DNA from 4 places in the Embleya sp. NPDC005971 genome. Region 2 is predicted to be linked to each of the others. Evidence: riboswitches for the same ligand, from Rfam matches in the RefSeq annotation. Region 2 holds a riboswitch; each other region holds the start of a gene.

Region 1 (3,696 bases), on a different contig from region 2:
CTCGCGACCATGGTGGCCGTGCGCGGCGTGACGAACGGGTAGGCGTAGATCTGCCCGTGCGAGTGCGGCAGTGTGACGCCGATCTCCCGACCGCGGTTCTCGAAGCAGTACACCTGCTCGACGCCGGGCAGCGCGGACAACTCGGCGGTGCGATCGGTCCAGGCGTCCAGCACCAGGCGCGCGCGCTCGGGGGTGAGGTCCTTGAAGGACGCGTCGTGTTCGGGGGTGAAGCACACCACCTCGCACCGTCCGCCGGACGGCCGGCGCGGGAACGGGTCGCGGTCCCAGCCGGGTTCGGGCCGGTCGACCGCGCCGGGCCCGGACACCGACGAGCCGGACATCGACGGGAAGCGGTTCTCGAAGACGACCACCTCGTAGTCGGCCTCGGCGACCTCGGTGGCCCGCTCGGGCGTGGACGGGCACAGCGGGCACGCGTCGGCAGCGGGCAGGTGGGTCCGGGTCTGCCGATGCGAGGCGACCACGACCCATTCGTCGAGCAGTCGGTCGTAGCGCATCTCGGACCCGCTCACCACGGGCGCGAGATCTCGCGGGTCGACGGCGGTGCGGACCGCGTCGTCCCGCGTGTCGTAGTAGACGATCTCGCGACCGTCGGCCATGACGGCCTGAGTCTTCTTCATGTCTCCAATTTTGCGAAGCTTTCCAAAACTTGTCAATGAGAAAGCGATGAGAAGACTCTGGGAAAGTCCTGAGACCCCGAGATGCCTGCCAATCCCGTCGAATCGCGTCGTCATATCGGCGGCCCCGGCTGCGGTTTGACAAGTTTCGGAAGGTGTCCGCAAGATGCTGCCCATGCCTGACGACGACACCGACGGTCTGCCCGCCGAGGGCCGCCGCGCCCGGATGGCCGCGACGATCGCGGACCGCGGCTTCGCCAAGGTCACCGACCTGGCCGAGGCGTTCGGCATCTCGCGGGTGACGGTCCGGGCCGACCTGGAGGTGTTGGAGCGCCAGGGCCGGTTGCGCCGGGTCCGCGGCGGTGCGATGTTCACCGGCCGCGATCCCCGGGTCGAGCCGTCCTTCGAGGAGGCGCTGACCTCGGCGTCGCCCGCGAAGACGCTGATCGGGCGGGCCGCCGCGGCGCTGGTGTCGCCGTCCGAGAGCGTGGTCCTGGACGTGGGCACCACCACCACGTTCGTGGCCCGCGCCCTGGTGGACCGCGGCGACCTGCGCGACCTCGTGGTGTTCACCAACGGACTGACCATCGCGCTGGAGCTGGAGCGGGCCATCCCCCGGTTCTCCGTCGTGGTCACCGGCGGCACGCTGCGTCCGTTGCAGCACTCGCTGATCAATCCGCTCGGTGACCACATCCTGGAGCGCATCCACGCGGACACGGTCTTCCTCGGCTGCAACGGCGTGCACCCCACGGGTGGCATCACCAACGTGAACCTGCCCGAGGCCGAGGCCAAGCGGGCGATGTTGCGGGCCGCCGGGCGTCGGGTCGTGGTCGCCGACGGCTCGAAGCTGGGCCGGATCGAACTCGCCGAGGTGTGCCCGCTGGCGGACATCGACCTGCTGATCACCAGCGGCCCGGCCGACCGGGACACGCTCGACGCGCTGCGCGACGCCGGGTTGGAGATCCTGGTCGCCCAGTAGCGGCCGAAGTCGCCGGGCGGCAGCCGAAGTCGCCCGAGCGGCAGCCGAAAAAGCACCCTCGCTCGGCCGCCGCGGCGCCCATGGTTAGGCTGCCCTTGCGAACGGTTCACCCGGCTTCGACCGATTCCGGGTGTCGCAAGAGGGAATCCGGTGCGAATCCGGAACTGCCCCGCAGCGGTAAGTGGGAACGAAAGTCGCCATCAGCACTGGGCCCGGTGAAACGGGATCCGGGAAGCGGCGACCGGTAGGACGACCCGGCCACGCACCCGTGGCCCGCGGAACCCGCCCACGAGTCCGAAGACCTGCCGTCGCCCGCGTTCGCCTCGCGCACGCGGACTTCCGGGACCTCGCGGGCGGGTCCGTCGGACGACGGCGCCGAGCGGTGTCCGCCGCCGCGCTCCCTCCCTCCCGAGTTCCCCCGACGAGGACTCGCAAGGGAGAGCTTCGACGATGCCGACGCCGATACGAACGCGGACACCGATGGGCCGCAGCCGACACTCGTGGGCCGCGGCGGTCGCCGCGCTCGCACTGTTCGCAACCGCGTGCGGCGGGGCGGTGCAGGACAAGAAGGCGAGCGCCCCCGCACCCACCGCGTACAAGCCGTACACCGACACCGACAACTGCGGTGTGAGCACGACCTACGACCGGCCGCCGCAGCGCGCCGCCACGCTCACCTCCAACGCCACCGAGCTGATGCTCGAACTGGGCCTGGCCGACAAGATGGTGGGCACCGCGTACCTCAAGGGCCGCACCATCGGCGACAGATACCGGGAGGCGTACGGGCGCATCCCGGTGCTCGCCGACGCGCAACCCTCGCTGGAGAAACTGCTCGAAGCCACGCCCGACTTCGTCTACTCGGGCTACCCCGACGGCTTCTCCGAGTCGTCCGGCCACACCCGCGCCCGACTCGGCGAACTGAACATCAAGACCCACCTCAATCCCGAGGGCTGCGCCAAGGCACCGGTCACCTTCGAACAGCTCTACGGCGAACTGCGCTCCATCGGCGGCATCTTCGGCGTGTCCGAGCGCGCCGAAGGCTCCGTCGCCGCACTGCGCGGGCGGCTGGACGCGGTCACCGCGCGGCTCGCGGGCGCCGCACCGGTCAAGGTCTTCGTGTACAACTCCGGCGCCGACGCGGCGCAGACCACCGGCGGCAACTCGATGCTCAACGAGATCATCACCCGCGCCGGCGGCCGCAACGTGTTCGCCGACCTGAACGAGCGCTGGACCAAGGTCTCCTGGGAGCAGGTCGCCGAACGCAAACCGGACGTGGTGCTGATCTACGACTACGTGACGCCGTCGGCGGAGGCCAAGATCACCACGCTCAGGGCCACTCCGGTGCTCGCCGACGTACCCGCGCTGCTGGCGAACGCCTTCCCGGTGATCTCGCTGTCCGTCGCCCAGCCGGGGCCGCGCTCGGTGGACGCGGTCGAGGAACTCGCGAAGCAGCTCCACCCCGACCGGTCATGACGATCGATCGGGACCCGACGGCGGCCCGGATCGCGGTGCTCCGTGGGGAGGGCGCGGCGCCGCCGCCGGACCGGGGCCCGCCGGCCGACGTGCCGGGCGGCCGGGTACGGCTGTCGCTGGTGGTCGGCGTGCTGCTCGTGGCGCTGTTCGCGGCGGCGACGGCCGGGTTGCTGGTGGGCTCGGTGCCGGTGCCGTGGTCGGAGACCTGGCGCATCCTCGCGCATCGCATCGGCGGGGACGCGTGGGTGCAACCGTCCTGGAGCCGCGCCCACGACCTGATCATCGCCGACACCCGGCTGCCCAGGGTGCTGCTCGCGGCCGTCGTCGGCGCGACGCTGGCGGTGGTGGGCATGGTGATCCAGGCGATCGTGCGCAACCCGCTGGCCGGGCCGGACGTGCTCGGTGTCTCCTCCGGCGCGGCCACCGGCGCGGTGCTGGTGATGCGCTGGGGCGTGGCCTCGGTCGGCGGCCTGTCGCTCGGCGCGCTCACCCTCAACGCGGCCGCGTTCGCCGGCGGGCTGATCACCCTGCTCGTGGTGTTCTCGGTGGCCCGCTCCGGGGGCCGGGTCACCGCCGTGCGGCTGGTCCTGGCCGGGGTCGCGGTCAGCGCCG
Region 2 (3,696 bases):
GTAGCGCAGGTCGAGGTGGTTGGTGGGCTCGTCGAGCAGGAGCACCTCCGGTTCCTGGACCAGGGCGCGCGCGAGTTGCACGCGCTGGCGCTCGCCGCCGGACAGGGACGACCAGGTCCTGTCGAGCAGCGCGCCGACATCGGTGGCGGCGGCGGCCTCGGCGAGCACGGCCTGCTCGTGTGCGGTCGCGAGGCCGGGCAGCACGGGCCACCGGCCGCGGTGCGGCGTGCGCCCCAGGTCGATGACCTGGCGGGCCGTCAGCGGCAGCGCGGTGTCGGCCTGCTGTTCCATGAAGGCCACCCGGCGCGCGCGTCGGCGGGCCGTGAGGCTGTACAGGTCCTCGCCGTCGAGGAGGACTCGGCCCGTCTGCGGCCGGCGCAGCCCGGCCAGGGCCCGCAGCAGCGTCGTCTTGCCGGCGCCGTTCGGCCCGAGCAGGCCCGTCACCCGACCGAGGGCGAAGCCGACCGTCACGTCCGTCAACAACGTGGCGCCGTCGACGCGCACGCCGACGTGTTCGGCGGCCGGCGCCGCCGGGTTCACGACGATCACGGCCGACTCCCCCCGGCCGACCTGCCGGCCGCCTGGCGCCACAACAACCATGCGAAGAACGGCGCTCCGAGCCCGGCGGTGACGACGCCGACGGGGATCTCCTGCTCCGGGAGCACCGAGCGCGCCACGATGTCGCTGCCCACGAGCAGCGACGCGCCCACGAGTGCGGACATGGGCAGCAGGAGGGCATGGCGCGGGCCGCACACCAGGCGGACGACGTGCGGCACGACCAGACCCACGAACCCGATGACGCCGGTATTGGCGACCAGACATGCGGTCACCAGCGCCGCCGCGGCGATCAGGGCCCAGCAGGGTGCGTTCGACGTGCACACCGACGGAACGAGCCGCGGTCTCGCCGAACGCGAACGCGTCGAGGTCCCGGGCGGCCGCGACCATCGCCACCGTGCCGAGGACGGCCACCACAACCAGGAAGACGGCCGTGTTCCACCGCACCCCGGCCACCGAGCCCAGCGTCCACTCCATGACGCCGCGGGCGGCGTTGCGGTCGCCGAGGACGAGCACGACGAACGAGGTGTACGCGCCGCACAACTGCCCCACCGCGATGCCGGCCAGCACGGTCCGCGAGGCCGGCAGGGTCCGGCTGTGCGCACCGGCGAGGGTCAGCACGACCAGGACGGCGAGCAGGGCACCGACGAAGGCGGCGGCCGGGAGCGCGCCGATCACCGCGGTGCCGGAGACTCCGACACCGAGTACGATCACGGTGACCGCGCCGACGGCGGCGCCGTTGGAGATCCCGAGCAGGTAGGGGTCGGCCAGGTCGTTGCCGGTCAGGGTCTGCAACACCGCGCCGCACACCGCGAGTCCCGCGCCCGTCGCGGCGGCCCCCAGGACGCGGGGCAGCCGCAGTTGCCAGATGATCCGGTCGTCCAGCGCCGTGACGTCGGAGCCACCGAGACCGAGTCGGCGCAGCACCACGTCGGCCACGACGTGCGGCGGCTCGTGGACCGATCCCACGGCGAGGCCGAGCAGCACGGTGGACAACAGCAGTACGGCGGCGACGGCCAGGGCCACCGCCGCACGGCTCGCGCCGGCGAGCCGTGCGGCGGGACGATCCGTCACGGTCACGGACGCGGGGTCAGGTTGCCCAGGCCGGCCGATACCCGGACGGCACCGTCGGCGAGCAGCACGCCGGGGGTCGACTCGGAGAACGGCACGACCACGTACGCACGGCGCTGGACGGCCTTGAGCTTGTTCAGCACGGGGTCGTGTTCGAGGTAGTCGATCTTGGACTGTGCGGTGTCCCAACCGGCGTCCGCGAGCACGATGGCGTCCGGGTCCGCCGCGACCACCTGCTCCCAACTCGTGGTCTTCCAGCCACCGGCCAGCGTGTCGAAGACGTTGCGGGCGCCGACGGCGTCGAGCACGAGCTGGGGTCCGCCGTGGCCCGCGCCGACGTACGGGGTTTTGGTACCCGAGTCGTACCAGAGCACGTTCAGGCCCTTGCCCGCCGACTTGGCCGTGACTTCGGCAAGTTGCCGCTTCTGCGCGTCCCGGATGGCGGCGGCGCGCTGTGCGACACCGAACACCTCGGCGACATCGCCCAGTTCGTCCCACACCGTCTGGAAGGACGCCGACGCCTGCTGCTTGCTGTCGGCGCACCCCAACGGCGACAGGTAGGTGGTGATGCCCTGGGAACCCAGTTCGTCCCGCGTGCCCGCCACCTTGTCGGTGAAGGCGCTGGAGTAGGAGGCGTAGAGGAAATCCGGGCGCGCCGCGAGGAGTTTCTCCTTGGACGGATACTTCTCGGAGAGCACCGGGACGGTGTCGTAGGCCGCCTTCCATCGCGCCGGGACCGCGTCGTCGAGGTACGCCGTCCCGGCCATCCGGGTCTGTAGATCGAGAGCCAGGGCGACTTCGGTGGCGCCCTGGTTGAGGGTGACCAACCGGGCCGGCGGTGACGTCACGGTGGTGGTGACGCCGCACCTGCTCACGCTCACCGGCGTCGAGTGGCTGCTCCCGGCCGCCGCGGCGGGCTTGTCGGCCTCGGGCGCACCCGTGCACGCGCCGAGCGCGCCGACGAGCAGGATCGCCACGACAGCGAGGCCGGAGCGCGTGGAACGCGGGGCGCGCGCCGGAGGTATGAAACGTTCGAATCGAAACGGGCGCAGGGCAGCGCGGGGCATGTGTTCTCCAACCCTCGTGGAACATGTCGCGCCGTGGCCGGTCTCCTGGCTTCCGCATCGACGTTCCGCAGCCGGCCTTCCCGGTTGGCTCGTTCCCGATCCACCCAGTGACCCCGACCGCTGTGGGAGCGGTCGGCGAGGGCCGCGAGACTCCGCGGCTACAGTGGCGAGGGCCGCGCCGGCATTCGACCGGCTTCCCGTACACCACGGCGGCGATAGGCTACCAAACCGCTCGTCGTGCCTCGTCGGCGCTCACGCCCACCGACGCCGGCCGGGTCCTCTCGGGACCGGCAACCCGCTCCGCGCCTGGACCCGCGGGTGGAACAACGGGTGGAGACGCGGATGGATCCGAAGGTGGGTCCCTGCGGCGGAGGTCGCCTACGGGGCATGGCCGTCCTGGGGGTTGCGCTCGTCGGGCTCGTGCTGCGGATGCTGCTTGCCCAGGCCGTCGCGCGCGACGTCCAAGCGGCCCGGATGCGGGCCGAGTCGGAGGAGGTGATACTCCCCCATCCGGCGCATCGCCCGGAGCCGCACGGGGCGGCGCTACCGCGTGTGGAGGATGTCCGCCTCGCCGGACGTGGCATGCACCCGCACCCGGTGCGGTGCGGCCGGATCCCGGGCCACGTCGACCTTGACCGAGCCGTGCTCGCTGCTCGCGTCCGTCGCGTAGACGGTGCCGGCCGGCAGCCTGACCCGGGCGTTGTCGCCTTCGGCGTCGACCCGATCGGGCGGCGCGGCGAAGGACAGGTCCACCGCGTCCCGGTCGGCCCGGGCGACGACCGTACGCGTGGTCAACCGCTCGCCGCGGATGCCGCCTTGTGCCGTCCGCGCGTCCAGATCGCCGGACAGGCCGGTCAGCATGACCTGCCCCGAGGTGGTGCCGACCCGGACCGCGAGCCCCGGCGGCACCCTCACCTCGTAGGAGACCTGCGCGCTGCCGCTCACGGTGTGCCGCAGCGTGAGCGTGCCCTCGGCCGACACGTGTTCGGTTGCGGGTTCGGCG
Region 3 (3,696 bases), on a different contig from region 2:
GGCAACGTCCGGTCCGGGACGTCCGCACGCACGACGTCGACGCCTTGGCGGCGGGCCGGGTCGACGGCCTCCGGTGGCACGTCCACGGCGAGCACCCGGTGCCCGGCGCGCGCCAGTTCGGCTTCGACGGGCCCGGTGCCGCGGCCCAGGCTCAGCAGTACCGGGTCGGGGCCTCGGTCCAGTAGGCGGGCCAGGTGGGCGACCATCCAGATCCGGTATTCGGGGTCGTAGGTCGCGGGCGTGCGTAAATCCCCCGCGGGAACGCCGTGTCCACGCTTCGGCCGGCGGCCGGGGCGGCCGCCGGGGGCCGCGCTGCAGCGCACGCGCGGCGATTCGAGGTCGGTCATCGTTTCCTCGTATTCCTGGCAGGCGTCCGGCAGCCGCACGGCGGCCGGACGGGTGGATCAAGTGGGTGGGCCCGGGGGCGGCGGCGGGCGGGGCGCCCGGTGTCGCGTGTGCATCCGTGCCCGGCCGCTCGGCCGCCGACGCGCGCATCGGACGGAGCACGGAAGCACCGGCAGGGCGCACTCCCCCGAAGCGCACGCCCTGCGACCTCGACGTCCCGCGGGGACCGCTGCTCCCCGATCCCCAGCCGGCCGAGGACCTTCGCCGAACCCGACCGGGCCCAACGGCCCTGCTCGACCGCACGGACCGGGAGCAGAGTCGGAGGTGCGGCCGACCCACCGGGTCGGCCCGCACGGAGAGCGCGGTCGAGCCCGGCCGTACCTGCTTCGTGCGCAGCCGAGGTCGGCCCGGCCGCCGCACCCATCGCCCGGGGAAGCGGCCGGACCGGCCCCCGGTCGGGGGCGGGCCAAAGGGTTGGAAATGAGCGAAGACGCCGTGCTGAAACGTCCCCTCGGTCGCCATGAGGCGTTGCGGTTGATGGCCGACGCCCGACTGGGACGCGTCGTGGTGAGCGAGGGCGCGCTGCCGGCCGTGCACCTGGTGGCGTTCGCCGTCGATCGCGAGTGTGTGGTGTTCCGGGCCCCGCTCGACTCCTCGCTCGCGAAGGCCGCGCACGACGCGGTGGTCGCGTTCCAGGCCGACCACGTCGACCGGGCCACCCGCACCGGCTGGACGGGCACCGTGACCGGACACGCCTCCCGGGTCGGCGATCCGCACGTCGTCGCCCACCTGGATCGTCTGCTGCCCGACCTCGACGGCCTCGGCGAGGATCAGGTGTGGATCCGGGTCACCTCGGAACTCGTCACCGGACTCGCCCTCGAACGCCGGCCGTCGGGTCACGGCCGGCACTGGACTTACTAGGACGTCCGACTATATCGTCTTCAACTACAAGGTCCGCGGTGCAGGGAAGTCGGTGTGAATCCGGCATGGTCCCGCCACTGTGACCGGGGAGTGCGCTGCCGCAGCACCAAGCCACTGGCGAAGGCCGGGAAGGCGGGCATCGTGCGTCGATCCGGAAGTCAGGATACCGGCCGCGGGTATATCCGTGTTGTCCACGAGGATGGAGCAAACACGCATGACACCGGTCCGCGCCCTCGCCCCGGATGATCCTGCGAACGTCGAACCCACCAGGTTTTCCTGACCACTTCGACGTCGACCCGCACCGGGCAACCACGCGCACCCGCGCCGACGTTGCGCACCCGGGTCGTGCCCCGACCTCCGGATCGCACCCGACGAGAGACAGGTCGTTCATGGTCCGCGAACTTTCCCATTTCATCGGCGGCAAGCACGTCCCCGGCGCATCCGGCGCGTTCGGCGACGTGTACGACCCCAACACCGGTCGAGTACAGGCACGCGTTCCGCTCGCGGATCGCGCCGACACCCTGGCCGCCATCGCCGACGCCGAGCAGGCCCAACCCGCGTGGGCCGCCTGGAACCCGCAGCGGCGCGCCCGAGTCCTGGCCCGCTTCCTGCAACTGGTCGAACCCGAACGCGAGTCGCTGGCCCGGCTGCTGTCGGCCGAGCACGGCAAGACCATCGCCGACGCCCACGGCGACCTGCAACGCGGCCTGGAGGTCGTGGAGTTCGCCACCGGCATCCCGCACCTGCTCAAGGGCGAGTTCACCGACAACGCGGGCTCCGGCATCGATGTGCACTCGATGCGCCAACCCCTCGGCGTGGTCGCCGGCATCACCCCGTTCAACTTCCCGGCGATGATCCCGCTGTGGAAGATCGCGCCGGCCATCGCCTGCGGCAACGCGTTCGTGCTCAAGCCCTCGGAGCGCGACCCCTCGGTGCCACTGCGCCTGGCCGAACTCTTCGTCGAGGCGGGCCTGCCGCCCGGCGTGCTGAACGTGGTCCACGGCGGCAAGGAGAGCGTCGACACACTCCTGACCGACCCGCGCGTACAGGCCCTGGGCTTCGTCGGCTCGACCGCGATCGCCGAGTACGTCTACACCTCCGCCACCGCGAACGGCAAGCGCGCCCAGTGCTTCGGCGGCGCCAAGAACCACCTGATCGTGATGCCGGACGCGGACCTCGACCAGGTCGTCGAGGCGCTGATCGGTGCCGGCTACGGCTCCGCCGGGGAACGCTGCATGGCCATCTCCGTGGCAGTTCCGGTCGGCGCGGAGACCGCCGACGCGCTGGTGGAAAAGCTCGTCGCCCGGATCGCCACGCTGCGCGTGGGCCCCTCGCACGACCCGGACGCCGACTTCGGCCCGCTGGTCGGCCGGGACGCGCTCGATCGGGTGCACGGCTACCTGGACATCGGCGTCGCCGAGGGCGCCAAGCTGCTCGTGGACGGCCGCGACGTGCGCGTACCCGGCCACGAGGACGGCTACTTCGTCGGCGCGTCGCTGTTCGACCACGTGACGACCTCGATGCGGGTGTACCGCGAGGAGATCTTCGGCCCGGTGTTGTCCGTGGTCCGCGCGGCCTCCTACGAGGACGCGCTGCGGCTGCCGAGCGAGCACGAGTACGGCAACGGCGTGGCCATCTTCACCCGGGACGGCGACACAGCCCGCGACTTCGGCCGCCGGGTGAACACCGGCATGGTCGGCGTCAACGTGCCCATCCCGGTGCCGGTGGCCTATCACACCTTCGGTGGCTGGAAACGATCCGGATTCGGCGACCTCAACCAGCACGGGCCCGACTCGATCCGCTTCTACACCCGGACCAAGACGATCACCTCGCGCTGGCCCTCGACCGCGCGCGAGAGCGCGAACTTCGACATCCCCACGATGGACTGACCCGGTGACCACGCTCACCGACGACCAGCTCGCGATCGTCGAAACCACCCGGGACTTCGCCCGCGAACACCTCGCCCCGAACGCGATCGAATGGGATCGCACCAGCCACTTCCCCGTCGACGTCCTGCGCAAGGGCGCCGACCTCGGCCTCGGCGGCATCACCGTCCGCGAGGACGCGGGCGGTTCGGGGCTCGATCGGCTCGACTCCGCGCTGATCCACGAGGCGCTGGCGGGCGGTTGCCCGACCATCGCCGCCTACTACTCGATCCACAACATGGTCGCCGCGACCATCGACCGGCACGGTACGCCGGAGCAGCGCGCCCGCTGGCTCCCGGGGCTGTGCTCGATGCGAGATCTGGCCGGCTACTGCCTGACCGAGCCGGGAGCCGGCTCCGACGCCGCCGCGCTGCGCACCCGCGCCACCCGCGACGGCGACGACTATCTCCTGCACGGCGTCAAGCAGTTCATCTCCGGCGCCGGCTCCGCCGCGGTGTACCTGGTGATGGCGCGCACCGGCGCCGACGGCGCCGACGGCATCTCC
Region 4 (3,696 bases), on a different contig from region 2:
CACAGGCCGCGGGCCTTGAGCTCGCGCACCAGGTAGGCGTTGATCTGGAGGAACTCGCCGGACAACGTCTCGCGCTTGAACAGGTTCGACACCTGCGGCTCGATGCACTCGTAGGCGCCCGCGATCGAGGCGATCGTCGCGGTCGGCGCGATCGCCACCAGCAGCGAGTTGCGCAACCCGTGCTCGGCCACCCGGGTGCGCAGCGCGTCCCAGCGCTTGGTCTGCGTGGGGTACACGCCCTCCCACAGGTCCGGCTGGAGCCGACCGCGCGCGGCGTGCGTCTCGGCGTAGGCCGGGTGCGGGCCGTGCACCTCGGCGAGCGCCGAGGAGGTCTCCAGCGCGGTGAGGTAGATCTCCTCGGAGATCAGCGTGGACAACTCGCGCGCCTCGGCCGAGTCGAACGGCAGGCCGAGCGTGAAGAACACGTCCTGCAGGCCCATCAGACCCAGACCCACCGGACGCCAGCGCGGGTTGGACGCGGCGGCCTGCTCGGTCGGGTAGTAGTTGATGTCGATCACGCGGTCCAGGAAGACCACCGCGGTGCGGACCGTCGCGCGCAGCTTGTCCCAGTCCATGCCCTCCCCGGCGACCACGTGCGCGCCGAGGTTGACCGAGCCGAGGTTGCACACGGCCGTCTCGCCGTCGCTGGTGACCTCCAGGATCTCGGTGCACAGGTTGGACAGGTGCACCACGTTGCCCGGCTCCGCGGCCTGGTTGCAGGTGCGGTTGGCGGCGTCCTTGAAGGTCATCCAGCCGTTGCCGGTCTGCGCGAGCGTGCGCATCATCCGGGCGTACAGGTCGCGGGCGGGCAACTGCCGGACGAACCGGCCGTCCCGCTCGGCGGCTTCGTAGACCTTGTCGAACTCGGCGCCCCACAGGTCCGGCAGTTCGGGCAGCTCGTTCGGGTCGAACAGCGACCAGACGCCGTCCTCCTCGACCCGGCGCATGAACAGGTCCGGCACCCAGTTGGCCAGGTTGAGGTTGTGCGCGCGGCGCGCGTCCTCGCCGGTGTTCTCGCGCAGTTCGAGGAACTCCAGGATGTCCGGGTGCCAGGTCTCCAGGTAGACGCAGGCCGCGCCCTTGCGCCGGCCGCCCTGGTTGACCGCGGCCACCGACGAGTCGAGCGTCTTGAGCCACGGCACGATGCCGTTGGAGTGCCCGTTGGTGCCCCGGATCAGCGAGCCGCGCGAACGCACCCGCGACCAGGCCACACCGATGCCGCCGGCGAACTTCGACAGCCGGGCGATCCGCCCGTACATCTCGTAGATCGACTCCAGCTCGTCCTTGGGCGAGTCGAGCAGGTAGCACGAGGACATCTGGGTGTGCACCGTGCCGGAGTTGAACAACGTCGGCGAACTGGGCAGGTAGGCCAGCGAGGACATCAGCCGGTAGAAGCCGATCGCCTCGCCGGGCTCCTGGGCCAGGCCGCATGCGACGCGCAGCAGGAAGTGTTGCGGTGTCTCGACCACCTTGCGCGAGACCGGGTGGCGCAGCAGGTAGCGGTCGTACACGGTGCGCAGGCCGAAGTACTCGAACCGGCGGTCGCCCTCGACGTCCACGGCGGCGTCCAACTCGGCGGCGTGCCGGGCGACGAACGCCGCGGTCTCCGCGCCGATGATGCCCTCCCGGCGGCCCAGCGCGATGCCGGCGCTGAACGAACCGGCGCCGGCCTCGAACGCCTCGTCGGCGATCCGGCCGGCGAGCAGGCGCGCGGCGAGCCGCGAGTAGCCGGGCTCCTCGGCGATCAGTTCGGCGGCGGTACGCACCGCCAGGTCCGCGGCGGCGGCCCGGTCCGCGCCCTCGTTCAGACCCGCGACGACCCGGCGGACGACCCGATCCGGATCGACCTCCGGCAGATCGCGCGCCTGGGTGCGCACCAGGGTCGCGAGTTGCTCCTCGGGGCTTTCGTCGATCCGCATCCGGGTCGTGCCCACGCTGTCCACAACGGTCACGTGCTCTCTCCTCGCGAGCTCGTACGTACAGTGACCCCGCGCCCGAGGGCACGGGCAGCCGGCAGGTATTCGGACTCGCGGGCATGCCGGGGCACCACCGGGCACGACGTGCTCGGCGGACCGCGGAGTTCCCCATGGTCGTCGGGCCCCGAATGCCTCTCGGCGTTCGGCGCTCCAGGACGACGTTCGTTCCCGCTCACCGTTGCGGGGCAGTCCCGGCTTCGCACCGGGTTCCCTCTTGCCTCGCCGTTCCGCTGAACTCGGAACGGCGAACCAGCTACGTCGCAGAGCATATATGTAGTGGCGGGGTGGTCGTCGCACCCCCAGGTGTTGTGTCGTGTCGCGATTCTCGACGTACCACGGACCGCCGCCGGGGCGGCGGTGGGGTGGTTCGCCCCGGGACGCGTGGGACGCGCGGTGCGCGGATCAGGGGCGACCGGTGCGCGGCCCGGGCCGGGCCGGGCGCGCGTGCCGGGCCGGTCGGTCGTGCGGTCGGTCCACCGGTCGCGGCACCTCCCGACCCGAGTCGCGCCACTCGGCGACCAACGCCTCGTAAACGGGGGTCTCGAACGTCTCGGTGGGCCACGGCCCGAACGGGGCTCGCAGGATCTTCATGCCGACCCAACCGTGCAAGACGGCGTGAAGTAACCACCAACCGGGTGATGCCACTCGGTCGGTTGACGTGTCGACTCGGATACAGGTCGTCGAAACGGACCCGACCCGCCCGTCACGCGGGCGGCGCGCCGCCCGGTCCGGGTGGGGCCGCCGAATCCGGGCCCGGGTCCGGATCGCTCGCCACCCGCAGTTCGGCGAACGCCTCGGCCAGCGCCGCCGCCGTCCAGTGCGCGTTCAGGCCGCTGGGATTGGGCAACACCCAGATCCCGGTGTCGCCGATCGTCTCGGGCTGCCGGCCGACCACCGCCTTGGGCCGGCCGAAGCCGGTCCGGTACGCACCGATGCCCAGCACCGCCAGCCAGGCCGGTCGGTACGCGTGCACCCGGGCGGTGAGCGCCGCGCCGCCCGCCCGGTACTCGTCCTTGGTCAACTCGTCCGCGCGGGCGGTGGTGCGGGCCACCACGTTGGTGATGCCGAGGCCGAGTGCGAGCAACCGCTGCTGCTCGGTCGGCGCGAGCAGCCGGGGCGTGAACCCGCTCGCGTACAGCGCGGGCCAGAACCGGTTTCCGGGTCGGGCGAAGTGCCGGTCGGTGGCCCCGGACCACAGGCCCGGGTTGATCCCGCAGAACAACACCCGAAGGTTGGGCCCGATCACGTCCGGGATGCTCCGGCCGTGTGCGGCGGCCATCTCGGCGGCGGTGGGATTGCGGCCCGGCGGGATCGGCAGCACGAGCGGCCGCTCGGGAGCCGGCTCGGGTTCCGGCCCGCTCACGGCGCGTCCGCGATCATCGAGGTGCCCACCGACCGGAAGCCGAGCCGGCCGTACATCCGGGCCACGTCCTCGTCGCCCGCGGACAGGAACACCGTCTCGCTCCCGTCGTCGAGCGCGTGCCCGGCCAGCTCCCAGGTCACCGCCGCCGCGAGGCCGCCGCGTCGGGCCGCGGGGAGGGTGGCCACGCCGACGATCTCGGTGGTGTCGTACAGATGCTGGTAGCTGCCCACGCACAACGGTCCGGTCGGGCCGTACGCGGCGTACATCACCGTCTCGCCGGAGCGCAGCCGCTCGTTGAGGTAGGACAGCAGGTCCGGGTCCTGGCCCAGGGCGGCGGTGTCCCGCTCGGTCGGACCG

The links. Region 2 has a riboswitch for cobalamin ahead of ABZ374_RS32430 (ABC transporter substrate-binding protein). Riboswitches for the same ligand answer to the same signal wherever they lie in the genome.
Region 1: it holds a riboswitch for cobalamin, as region 2 does, so the genes downstream of both, ABZ374_RS00090 (ABC transporter substrate-binding protein) here and ABZ374_RS32430 (ABC transporter substrate-binding protein) in region 2, are expected to answer to the same signal.
Region 3: it holds a riboswitch for cobalamin, as region 2 does, so the genes downstream of both, ABZ374_RS39790 (CoA-acylating methylmalonate-semialdehyde dehydrogenase) here and ABZ374_RS32430 (ABC transporter substrate-binding protein) in region 2, are expected to answer to the same signal.
Region 4: it holds a riboswitch for cobalamin, as region 2 does, so the genes downstream of both, ABZ374_RS38165 (ribonucleoside-diphosphate reductase subunit alpha) here and ABZ374_RS32430 (ABC transporter substrate-binding protein) in region 2, are expected to answer to the same signal.

Annotation. Positions count from the first base shown of each region.
Region 1 covers NZ_JBEXUX010000001.1:14,703-18,398, reverse strand. The annotation lists gene galT (galactose-1-phosphate uridylyltransferase) at 1-638, opposite strand, end outside; gene ABZ374_RS00095 (DeoR/GlpR family DNA-binding transcription regulator) at 811-1,614, shown strand; cobalamin riboswitch at 1,700-1,939, shown strand; gene ABZ374_RS00090 (ABC transporter substrate-binding protein) at 2,095-3,084, shown strand; gene ABZ374_RS00085 (iron ABC transporter permease) at 3,081-3,696, shown strand, end outside.
Region 2 covers NZ_JBEXUX010000046.1:32,282-35,977, forward strand. The annotation lists gene ABZ374_RS32415 (ABC transporter ATP-binding protein) at 1-600, opposite strand, end outside; gene ABZ374_RS32420 (iron ABC transporter permease) at 546-881, opposite strand; partial or broken gene ABZ374_RS32425 (iron chelate uptake ABC transporter family permease subunit) at 922-1,635, opposite strand; gene ABZ374_RS32430 (ABC transporter substrate-binding protein) at 1,632-2,603, opposite strand; cobalamin riboswitch at 2,711-2,936, opposite strand; partial or broken gene ABZ374_RS32435 (DUF2975 domain-containing protein) at 3,078-3,194, shown strand; gene ABZ374_RS32440 (hypothetical protein) at 3,237-3,696, opposite strand, start outside.
Region 3 covers NZ_JBEXUX010000071.1:15,942-19,637, reverse strand. The annotation lists gene ABZ374_RS39800 (hypothetical protein) at 1-347, opposite strand, end outside; gene ABZ374_RS39795 (pyridoxamine 5'-phosphate oxidase family protein) at 826-1,266, shown strand; cobalamin riboswitch at 1,286-1,456, shown strand; gene ABZ374_RS39790 (CoA-acylating methylmalonate-semialdehyde dehydrogenase) at 1,656-3,155, shown strand; gene ABZ374_RS39785 (acyl-CoA dehydrogenase family protein) at 3,160-3,696, shown strand, end outside.
Region 4 covers NZ_JBEXUX010000064.1:16,302-19,997, forward strand. The annotation lists gene ABZ374_RS38165 (ribonucleoside-diphosphate reductase subunit alpha) at 1-1,919, opposite strand, end outside; cobalamin riboswitch at 1,995-2,245, opposite strand; gene ABZ374_RS38170 (hypothetical protein) at 2,379-2,567, opposite strand; gene mug (G/U mismatch-specific DNA glycosylase) at 2,680-3,255, opposite strand; gene ABZ374_RS38180 (GNAT family N-acetyltransferase) at 3,336-3,696, opposite strand, start outside.